Endozoicomonas sp. GU-1: one gene and its partner. The protein of the gene in region 1 interacts with the protein of each later gene in a pairwise test. Links are inferred from orthologs where the notes say so. Each region holds a gene or a part of one and is shown on either strand. Other genes may lie near its edges.

Evidence for each region.
Region 2: the proteins of plsB (region 1) and acpP interact in binary tests that used the Escherichia coli proteins (3 or more experiments, as listed by UniProt). The link is inferred for Endozoicomonas sp. GU-1 from one-to-one orthologs.

What each region holds. Positions count from the first base shown.
Region 1 is NZ_CP114771.1:4,867,722-4,873,545, forward strand. What follows is about bases 2,618-5,742. They hold plsB (glycerol-3-phosphate 1-O-acyltransferase PlsB), read right to left. Parts: upstream 5,367-5,742; coding sequence 2,868-5,366; downstream 2,618-2,867. Other genes in these bases: O3276_RS20305 (class I SAM-dependent methyltransferase), read left to right, coding at 2,618-2,805; O3276_RS20315 (hypothetical protein), read right to left, coding at 5,658-5,742. Outside these bases: O3276_RS20295 (NAD(P)/FAD-dependent oxidoreductase), read left to right, coding at 1-293; O3276_RS20300 (polyamine ABC transporter substrate-binding protein), read right to left, coding at 580-1,698; more of O3276_RS20305, read left to right, coding at 2,026-2,617; more of O3276_RS20315, read right to left, coding at 5,743-5,824. UniProt on the Escherichia coli protein: Catalyzes the transfer of an acyl group from acyl-ACP to glycerol-3-phosphate (G3P) to form lysophosphatidic acid (LPA). This enzyme can utilize either acyl-CoA or acyl-ACP as the fatty acyl donor.
Region 2 is NZ_CP114771.1:5,790,315-5,794,456, forward strand. The notes cover bases 1-2,793. They hold acpP (acyl carrier protein), read left to right. Parts: upstream 1-1,176; coding sequence 1,177-1,410; downstream 1,411-2,793. Other genes in these bases: fabD (ACP S-malonyltransferase), read left to right, coding at 1-167; fabG (3-oxoacyl-ACP reductase FabG), read left to right, coding at 182-964; fabF (beta-ketoacyl-ACP synthase II), read left to right, coding at 1,731-2,793. In the rest of the region: more of fabF, read left to right, coding at 2,794-2,972; pabC (aminodeoxychorismate lyase), read left to right, coding at 2,986-3,810; O3276_RS24340 (endolytic transglycosylase MltG), read left to right, coding at 3,803-4,142. UniProt on the Escherichia coli protein: Carrier of the growing fatty acid chain in fatty acid biosynthesis.

The DNA of each region.
Region 1 (5,824 bases):
TGAAAATGGAGTACCACTGGGGTGGTTTGTTTGCGGTTACCCGGGAATATATGCCGCATATTGAGCATTTGGGACATGATATTTACACGGCACACGGCTATACGGGGCATGGTGTAGCACTGACCAATATTGCCGGGCGTGTGGTTGCGGAAGCAATGGCGGGGATGTCTGAGCGGTTTGATGTGTTTTCCCGTATTCGCCACAAGTGGATACCAACGCCAAAAGTCCTTCGTGTACCGGCATTGGCCATGGCCATCTGGAAAGCAGAGCTTGAAGATTCCCTGAGTGCCTGATGGATTTTACGTCAGTCAGCGTTTTTTTGTTGGCTGATGTGAAATAATTTTGATGATGAAGTGAACAAAATGGATGTTCCTTTGTCTACTAGCGGGCGACACCATGTTTTCATGTTTTTGTTTTCATAAACAGGAGGTCTTCCGTGACTGCAATTATTAACTGGGGCTTTGGCTTCTTTCTAACGGACTATGCTGGTCTCTCCGGGTCCGTGTTCCGATCCATCATATCGATGCTGTGATATGTCAAGGGCAAGGAAGAGTACACTCCTTCTTGCCCTTGCCGCTTTTATTGACCGGCTGTCAGTTTGGTAAACAGGCGGTTAACCTGACGGTTAATTCTGGAAGGCAGGACCTTAAAGACAAATAACCGTTTTTTTGCCTCAGCGGTTGGATAGATGCCAGGGTTCTCACGAATATCGTCGTCCACTAATGCTGTGGCGGATTTATTCGGGTTGGCATAAGCCACATAGTCAGTGATGTTGGCAATCACATCGGGACGCAGCAGGTAGTTCAGAAAGATATGGGCCTCTTCAGGGTTTCTGGCATCCTTGGGAATGGCTACGGTGTCAAACCACAGGCCAGCACCTTCGTCAGGGATCATATACTTTACGGTTACACCATTGTCCGCTTCATCAGCACGGTCTGCTGCCTGCAGAATATCCCCGGACCAGCCCATGGCCACACAGATATCACCATTGGCCAGGTCGGAAATTGAGCGGGAAGAGTGAAAGTAAGTGACGTAGGGACGAACTTTCATCAGCAGTGCTTCGGCTTTGGCATAATCCGCTCTGTTGGTCGAGTTCGGGTCAAGACCCAGATAACTCAGTGCTGCTGGAATCACATCGGTTGGTGCATTCAGGAACGCAACACCACACTGACTGAGCTTGCTGATATGCTGTTCATCAAAGATCAGGCTCCAGCTGTTGACCGGGGCATCTTTCCCCAACTGCGCTTTCACCCGCTCCGGGTTATAGCCGATGCCCGTGGTGCCCCACAGATAGGGAAAAGAATACCGGTTATCCGGGTCGTAGGTTTCCATCAAGGCCATCAACTCAGCGTCCAGGTGCTTCCAGTTGGGCAGCTTCTCCTTATCCAGTGGCTGGTATACCCCGGCTTTGATCTGGTGAAGCAGGAAGTCTGCTGTTGGTGCGACAATGTCATAGCCGGTTTTTCCTGAAAGCAATTTGGCTTCCAGGACTTCATTGCTGTCAAAGACATCATAATGAACCTTAATGCCAGTCTCTTTCTCAAAGTTGGCTATGGTGTCTTCGGCGATATAATCCGACCAGTTGTAGATATTAAGCGTTCTCTGCCCTTCATTGGCCGTTGTGGCAAATGCAGGCGCTACGGTGAGAGAAGCAGCGATTACAAGAGTGGATACAGATTTCCCCAGACGTCTGATCATGGTGAATCCTTACAGCAAGCCATGGGTGAGCAGCCTGGTACTCCGGTCAGTTGGAGCCAGTTACTCTTCGATGGCATTTTTTCAATAATCAGTAGTGACTCAACGGAGTCGCTACACCCCCAGTCATCAGGTTGATGAAAATGAAGCTGCGGACGATAACAACAAGGTTTTGGGAAATCCATCGTTGCTGTATGAAATAGCGGTAAAAACCTATGGCTGAGTGACCCTGCACAGGCTCCCGGAATTTATCGCTGATGTGCATAGATTGCAACGGCTGCTCTGGAGGTGTTAGATTCTGCCACCCCATAGCTTATTTCTTTTGCACAGATGTCTACCCCGCTATTTCTTCTTGCTTCTGATCACCCTGCCATTCAGGCTTTGCTTGAAGGCCTTGCTGCACAGCTGAATACCGGCTTTAGTCGCAGTCTTCAAGACGTTGATGAAGGCGCTCTGGTGGCTTTTGATGCATCCGGAGCGCTGGCGGTTCAGCGTGCGGGATCGAAAGAGAATCCGATTGTCGTTGATTTTGTCGGTGGCAAGGCAGGGCATCGACGCAAGTTTGGTGGTGGCAAAGGGCAGGATATCGCCAAGGCCGTGGGTCTGAATAAAGGCGTCAAACCATCGGTGCTCGATGCAACCGGGGGATTGGGTCGGGATGCGTTTGTGCTGGCCAGCCTGGGGTGCAATGTCACCCTGATAGAACGGTCACCGGTGGTGGCAGCCCTTTTGGCAGATGGTTTGCGCCGGGCACTCGGCGATAGTGATGTTGCGCCCATTGCACAACAGATGTCGCTTTTGCCCGGTAATGCCATTGAGCTGATGCAGACATCGGACAATAAGTACGATGTTGTTTATCTGGATCCGATGTTTCCTCACCGGGAAAAGTCGGCTTTGGTCAAAAAAGAGATGCGGCTGTTTCAGGATCTGCTGGGGGATGATCCGGATGCGGATCAGTTGCTGCAACCGGCACTTGATCTTGCTCAGTATCGGGTTGTTGTGAAAAGGCCAAGGTTGGCACCGGATCTTAATGGTCAGGCTCCCACCTACCGGTTGGAAGGGAAAGCCTGTCGCTATGATATCTATGCCCTGAAGGCATTTTCCGGGTAATCAGATCTAATGATAATCGTGGTCATGGTGTGACCACGATTATCGTGCGTTTTACCCGCTGTTCAGGGTGTGGATTTTTCCCCCGGACCGTTACTGACTCCGTAGCGACTGGTCTGGTTGATACTGTGTCGTATTTCAGTGGTTAACAGGGTGTGCGCCTGATCAGCCACTTTCTGAATATCATCGCCAAACACCAGTTTATTGGTTTGCGTGATCTCCAATACACCGTGATAGCGCATCTGGGCAATAAAGCCACGGAACAGTGATTTATCAAAAAACTCCGGCGCATTAAGACCATGAATGATCGACAGGCGCTGTGCCAGCACCCCACTCTGATGTTCCAGGGCTTCTGCTTCAATATTGCCACTGCCATTGCGCAGGAGCAGGCTGATCACCATATAGAAGCGTTCCAGTGTCTGGACAATGGAGCGTGAGAAAACATTCAACATGATGTATTCGGCGGTGGCAGGGTCCGGCTGGAAATAATACGCTTCGCCATCATCATCCTGACCGTGGGTAATCAGACCTTCTGCAACCAGACAATCCAGCCATGTTTGCACCACGGCCAGCGCTTCGTGTTGCGTCCATTGCAGGAACAGTTCTGCCTGCAGGTAAGGGTAGAGAACCGCACTGATGCGCAGAATCTCTTTTCTGGTGATGCTGGCGCAGTTCACAAAGAAACAGCTGATCAGGGACGGGATGGCAAAAATATGCAGCACATTGTTGCGATAATAGGTCATGGCAATGGCTGTTTTCTCATCCATGCTGATGATATCGCCCAGTGCATCGGTCTTTCTCTGGATCAGCTGCAGGTTTTCCACATAGTGAATCATGCTGCGGGCATCCAGATCGGTCATTGCCGTCCGGTCGCTGTAGGGAGCCATGGACAGTAGACGTGTATAGCCATCCAGCTGGCGAATCAGCTCCTCTTCACCCAGTGCATGCCTTGGTGAGGAGAGCAGGGCAATGGCGACCAGGTTGACCGGATTGATGACCGCTGCCGCATTGATTCTGCCAGCCAGCGTATCGCCCAGGTTCGACGTGGTTTTTTCCAGCCATGCCGGTTTGTCATTGGCACCTGAGCTGTCTTTCCAGTTGGGTGCCTGTGAATTCAGGAACGAGCCCAGGTCCAGTGGCTCCCCGAAAGTGATCCACGCCTTGCCAAACTCATTTCTCAGGGCCGCCAGTGTGCGAACTATATCCAGGGGTGACTCACTTTTCTTGGCTTCACCCCGGAGTTCGCCCAGATAGCTGGCCATTTCCAACAGTTTTTCATAACCGATATAGACCGGAACAAACGCCAGCGGCTTGCGATGGTCACGCAGGAAACTGCGGACTGTGATGGAGAGCATGCCGGTTTTTGGTGTCAGGGTGCGGCCGGTTCTTGAGCGACCGCCTTCAATGAAATACTCGGTAGCAAAGCCTTTACTGGTCAGTGTGTACATGTATTCATGGAAGACCATGCTGTAAAGCGGGTTGCCACGGAACGTTCTGCGCATGAAGAAGGCACCGCCCTTACGCAGAATGGTGCCAACCAATGGCATATTCAGGTTAATGCCCGCAGCAATATGGGGCGGTGGCAGACCTTCATAGTACAGAACGTACGACAGTAGCAGGTAATCGATATGGCTTCGATGGCAGGGCACATAAACAATCGTATGGCTCTGTGCCAGCGCCTTCAATGGCTCGACATGATTGATTTTTACGCCGCTGTATAGCTTGTTCCAGAACCAGGTCAGGATAATATCCAGGAAGCGGATCACGGGCATGGAGAAGTCAGAAGCGATTTCATTGGCATACTTCCGGGCTTTTGCTTCGGCTTCTACCAGGGTGATTTCCTGAGCCGCAGCTTCTGCTGCAATGGCTTTCTGGATCCTGGGCGTATGAATCAGGCTGTTGACCAGCATACGACGGTGGGAGAGATCCGGCCCCAGAACCGATGCTTTTTTCTGGCGAAAATGCACCCGGAGAATCCGGTTGACCTTGCGCACACTGCGGGCATGGTTGTGACTGTCACCCATGATTTCCTGCAGTGATAAGGCAGGGCTGAAAGACACCATGGTCTGTCGACCGTGCAGCAGGGTTGCCAGAAACTTCCGAAAACGTCCGCCAAGGCTGAAGTTCCAGTCAAACAGCAGTTTAAAGGCGGACTGCTCTTTTTCCGGTGAGCGTCCCCAGATAATGGTAACGGGAACGAGCTGGACATCCTGATGCTTTGCTTCAACCTGCCTGACCAGCGCTTCCAGCAGTTCCGGTGGCTCTGGCCGTTCTCTCTGGAGAATCAGGCCTTCGTGCTGGCTAAGAAAAAAATGCGCTTTGCTCTGTGGCTGGTCAGCGACAATGGGTTTGTAAGGGCGGGGCAGACCTGCTTTTATGCACTCACCTTCCAGCACCATCAGGTCCGTCAGGGAGCGCTGGTGCATAACATAGACCACCGGTTTTCCGGTCTGCAGGTGCAAAGCTTCAGGGTTGTTGTTTTCAACCGTGGTACGCACCCACGTGGAGAGGAGTTTTCTCAGGCTATGAAAAACATAGCGATTCAGGGTAATGGGCTTCAGCATGGAACTGGCTCTTGGCCTGCATCCGTCAGTAAAGGAGATAAGAAACGTCAGAAGACTGGTACCGAAAACCGGTACAGGCCTCATGGCTTGAGATTCAATGGTAGCTCTCAAGTCGCTGATGAGTTAATCGGCCATTCTAGCCTGATTACGTGGTGTTGCGCAAAAATTACGGAGCTTCGGTATCAGGAAGAAACCACTCCCCGTTCGATAGTATGGCTCAGTAGACGGTTATCCTGTTTTCTCCCCTGAAAAAGCAGCTATTCTCGGACAGGCTCCTAGGCTGCTTTTCGGTTATGAAGCGTTAGGCCACTTGATCAGTTTTTCCTGGCCGTGTTCATCCAGTTGCCACCATTCATCCATATCAACTCCTTCCTGCCAGGGGCCGGAGTTACAGCGAACCCGGCATTGACCATAGGCCTGAAGGCTTCTTGCGCATTGGGTGTCATCCTGCCAGGGGG
Region 2 (4,142 bases), 920 kb from region 1 along the record:
TTGAGTCTGTGGAAACCATGATGGCCGCTGGTGTTGGCCGGTTTGCTGAATGCGGCCCCGGGAAAGTACTGGCTGGACTGAATAAACGTATTGCACGACGTGCGCCCATTGCTACGCTGGAGTCTGCTGACGCTATGGCTCAGATGCTGGCAGAAGCTAACCAATAAGGAACAGGCGGGAAATGACTGCTGAAAGAGAGCTGGAACAGTCCATTGCAGGAGCGGGTCTGAAGGGGAAGGTTGCCCTGGTTACCGGTGCCAGTCGTGGTATTGGCAAAGCCATAGCATTTGCCCTGGGGAAAGCCGGAGCCATTGTGATTGGCACGGCAACGTCTGAGTCCGGTGCGGCGGCCATTACTGACGCTTTGCAGGCGGAAGGCATTCAAGGTCAGGGCATGGCCCTGAACGTAACCTCAGCGGATGAATGTCAGGCGGTGCTCAAGGTGATCTGCGCAGAATATGGCGTACCGTTGATTCTGATCAACAATGCCGGCATCACCCGTGATAATATCCTGATGCGCATGAAGGAGGAGGAGTGGGATGACGTTATTGATACCAATCTCAGTTCCATCTTCCGGATGAGTAAGGCTGTCCTGCGTGGCATGACTAAAGCACGCTGGGGGCGGATAGTGAATATCAGCTCTGTCGTTGGTTCCATGGGTAACCAGGGGCAGGCGAATTATGCGGCAGCCAAGGCCGGTATTGAAGGCTTCACCAGGGCGATGGCCCGTGAAGTCGGTTCAAGAAGCATTACCGTGAACACCGTTGCTCCGGGCTTTATCGAAACCGATATGACCAGGGCGCTGCCTGAAGAGCAGCAGTCCTTCCTGCTTGGCCAGATTCCCCTGGCCCGGTTGGGTCAGCCGGAAGAAATTGCCGCTGCTGTTGCATTTCTGGTCAGTGAGCCTGCCGGGTATATCACTGGTGAGACCTTGCATGTCAATGGCGGCATGTACATGAATTAATCCTCCTTTGCCGGAACCTGTAGTTATGAGCAGGGCGAGGCAAGCCCTGTTCTGATGGGTTAGGTTTTGGGGTTTTGTTAAATCTGTTGTCAATTTGCGTGGATAGTCACCGGTTTTCCATGAACTGGCTTGAAATTCCCATAATTGACCATATACACTAGTTCACCTGTAGCCTCAGGCTGCACCGAATATCGATAGGAGCACAACAAGGTATGAGCACCATTGAAGAGCGCGTTAAGAAGATTGTTTGCGAACAGCTTGGCGTGAAGGAAGACGAAGTCACTAACAGTGCGTCATTCGTAGAGGATCTTGGCGCGGACTCTCTGGATACTGTTGAGTTGGTGATGGCGTTGGAAGAGGAATTCGAAACCGAGATTCCTGATGAAGAGGCTGAGAAAATCACCACTGTTCAGGAAGCAATTGACTACGTTGTTGCACACTCCTGATTCTGCCTTGATTTGCACAACTGTATCTTTGTGACACGCTTTTTCGATACATCTTCTTTAGCGAAAGTATCTCCAAATTGTGTCACTCGAAAGCCGCATGACGATGGTCTGCGGCTTTTGTTGTTTATGGCAGTCTGCTCGCTATCGCGGTAAAAGCTGGCTGCATGATGACGTTGTCATCGTGTTGTTGTCGTTTTTTCATAGTCAGGCTGCTGTGGCGATGCTTTGATGTGAATGACGGTTCATTAAATCTGGACGACAGGTCAGCAGGAGAGTCAGTCTTGTCGGAAGAAAAAAATACAGAATGGTTATCGCAGCGAATGCGTAGAAGGGTTGTTGTAACAGGCATGGGGGCAATAACCCCGGTGGGCAATAATGTCCATGACAGCTGGTCTGCCCTGTTAGCGGGGCGCAGTGGTATTGAGGCAATCTCCCACCTTGATACGGAAGGCTTCAGTGTATCTATCTGTGGCGCGGTCAAAGGTTTTGATCCTGACGGTGTTATCGATAAGAAAGATGCCCGTAAAATGGATGTCTTTATTCAATACGGTGTAGCCGCTGCTGCCGAGGCCATGGCTGACTCCGGCCTGGTGATTGATGATCACTGTGCGCACCGATATGGTGTGGCGATCGGCTCAGGTATCGGTGGTTTGACGTCTATTGAACAGAACCACTCTACACTGCTGAACAGCGGCCCCCGTCGAATATCCCCGTTTTTTATTCCCGCTGCCATCGTCAATATGGCGGCAGGCTGGGTTTCCATGAAATACAATCTCCAGGGACCCAACTTTGCCACCTCTACAGCCTGCGCTACCGGCAGCCATGCCATTGCTCTTGCCGCAAGAACCATTGCTTATGGTGATGCCGATCTGATGGTGGCGGGTGGTGCCGAAAAAGGGTCGTCTGCGCTGGGCATGACCGGTTTTGCCGCAGCCCGTGCGCTCTCTACCCGTAACCATGAGCCTGAAAAAGCCAGCCGCCCGTGGGATGTGGATCGTGATGGTTTTGTCCTGGGCGATGGAGCCGGTATTCTGGTGCTGGAAGAGTACGAACATGCGGTTAACCGTGGCGCCAGGATATATGCTGAGCTCAGTGGTGTTGGCATGAGTGGTGATGCCTGGCATATGACGTCGCCGCCAGAAGATGGTCGTGGTGCTGCGCGTGCCATGATTTCAGCCCTTGAAGATGCCGGTCTGGCACCTGAAAATGTGTCGTATATTAATGCCCACGGCACGTCCACACCGGCAGGGGATGTGGCTGAAACACGGGCGATTCATCAGGTGTTTGGTGCCCACGCCGCGCGTCTGGCGGTCAGTTCCACCAAATCCATGACCGGTCATTTGCTGGGGGCTGCCGGGGCGGTGGAAGCGGTATTCAGTATCAAATCCCTGGTTGAAGGTGTGATTCCCCCGACCATCAATCTGGATCAGCCCGGCGAAGGCTGTGATCTTGATTATGTGCCACACCATGCCAGGAAAATGCAGATGGATCATGTGCTTTCCAACTCTTTTGGCTTTGGTGGTACCAATGTAACCCTGGCATTTTCCAGATTAGACAGCTAAGAGGGGGTTCCGGGTGAGTGAGTATCCAGTCTGGGTGAATGGAGTGCCTGAAAGTGTCCTGCCGGTTTCAGACCGTGGGCTGGCCTACGGGGATGGCTTATTTGAAACGGTTCGGATTGCCGGTGGTAAGCCAACGCTGGCTGACTACCATTGGCATCGCCTGCAACGCTCTTGCCAGCAGCTGGGTATTGCCGTGGATATTGAGCGATTGCTTGAAGAGGTGGATGCCTTTCTGTTGGATAACCAGGCCGGTGACGGTGTGCTGAAGGTTATGATCACCCGGGGCAGCGGTGGACGCGGCTATAATCCAGAGGGTTGTCTCTCTTCGCGTCGGATTCTGTCACTCCACCCGCTGCCGTCAAGGCCCCGTGATCCCGGAGTGCATGGGGCACGGGTAAAGCTTTGTCAGATGCGTCTTGGGCGAAGTGACCTGGCAGGTCTGAAGCATCTGAATCGTCTGGAGCAGGTGCTGGCCAGAAGTGAATGGCAGGGCGATGCTTACGACGAAGGTCTGCTGTGTGACTTTGCGGGCAACCTGGTTGAAGGCACCATGAGTAATCTGTTTGTTGTGACCCATGAAGGAGCCCTGGTGACTCCGGATCTGTCATTCCAGGGTGTGGCGGGGGTTTGTCGCGATTTTATCATTGAGTTTGCCCGTCATCGTGGGATGACGGTTAAAGAGCAGTCCGTACCCCGGGGGCTGGATGTTGCGGAAGTCTTTCTCTGCAACAGTGTCAACGGTGTCTGGCCTGTGATTGAATACGAGGGAAGGGAGTGGGAGATTGGCCCACTGACTGTCCAAATTCGAGATTGTGTACTGGAAGAATTCAATGCTTAGGAAGTTGCTGCTGACCCTGTTCGGTGGTTTGCTGTTGGCTCTGTTTCTGGTCCTGGCAGGTCTTGTAGCTGGCTGGTATGGTCTGCGCTGGTATGGTGATCAGCAGGTGCCGGTAACCAGTGAAGCCGGGTTCGTCATTGTTACGGGCGACTCGCTGGGACGTGTGGTGCAGCGACTGGCGGCAGACCGGCTGATTCAATATCCTGATATGTTTAAGGTCTTTGCCCGGGTCAAGGGGGTTGCTGCGGACCTTCATGCCGGGGAATACCTGATTGCTCCCGGTACCACCTATCGGCAGCTGTTGCACAAGTTTGTTACTGGCGATGTTCATT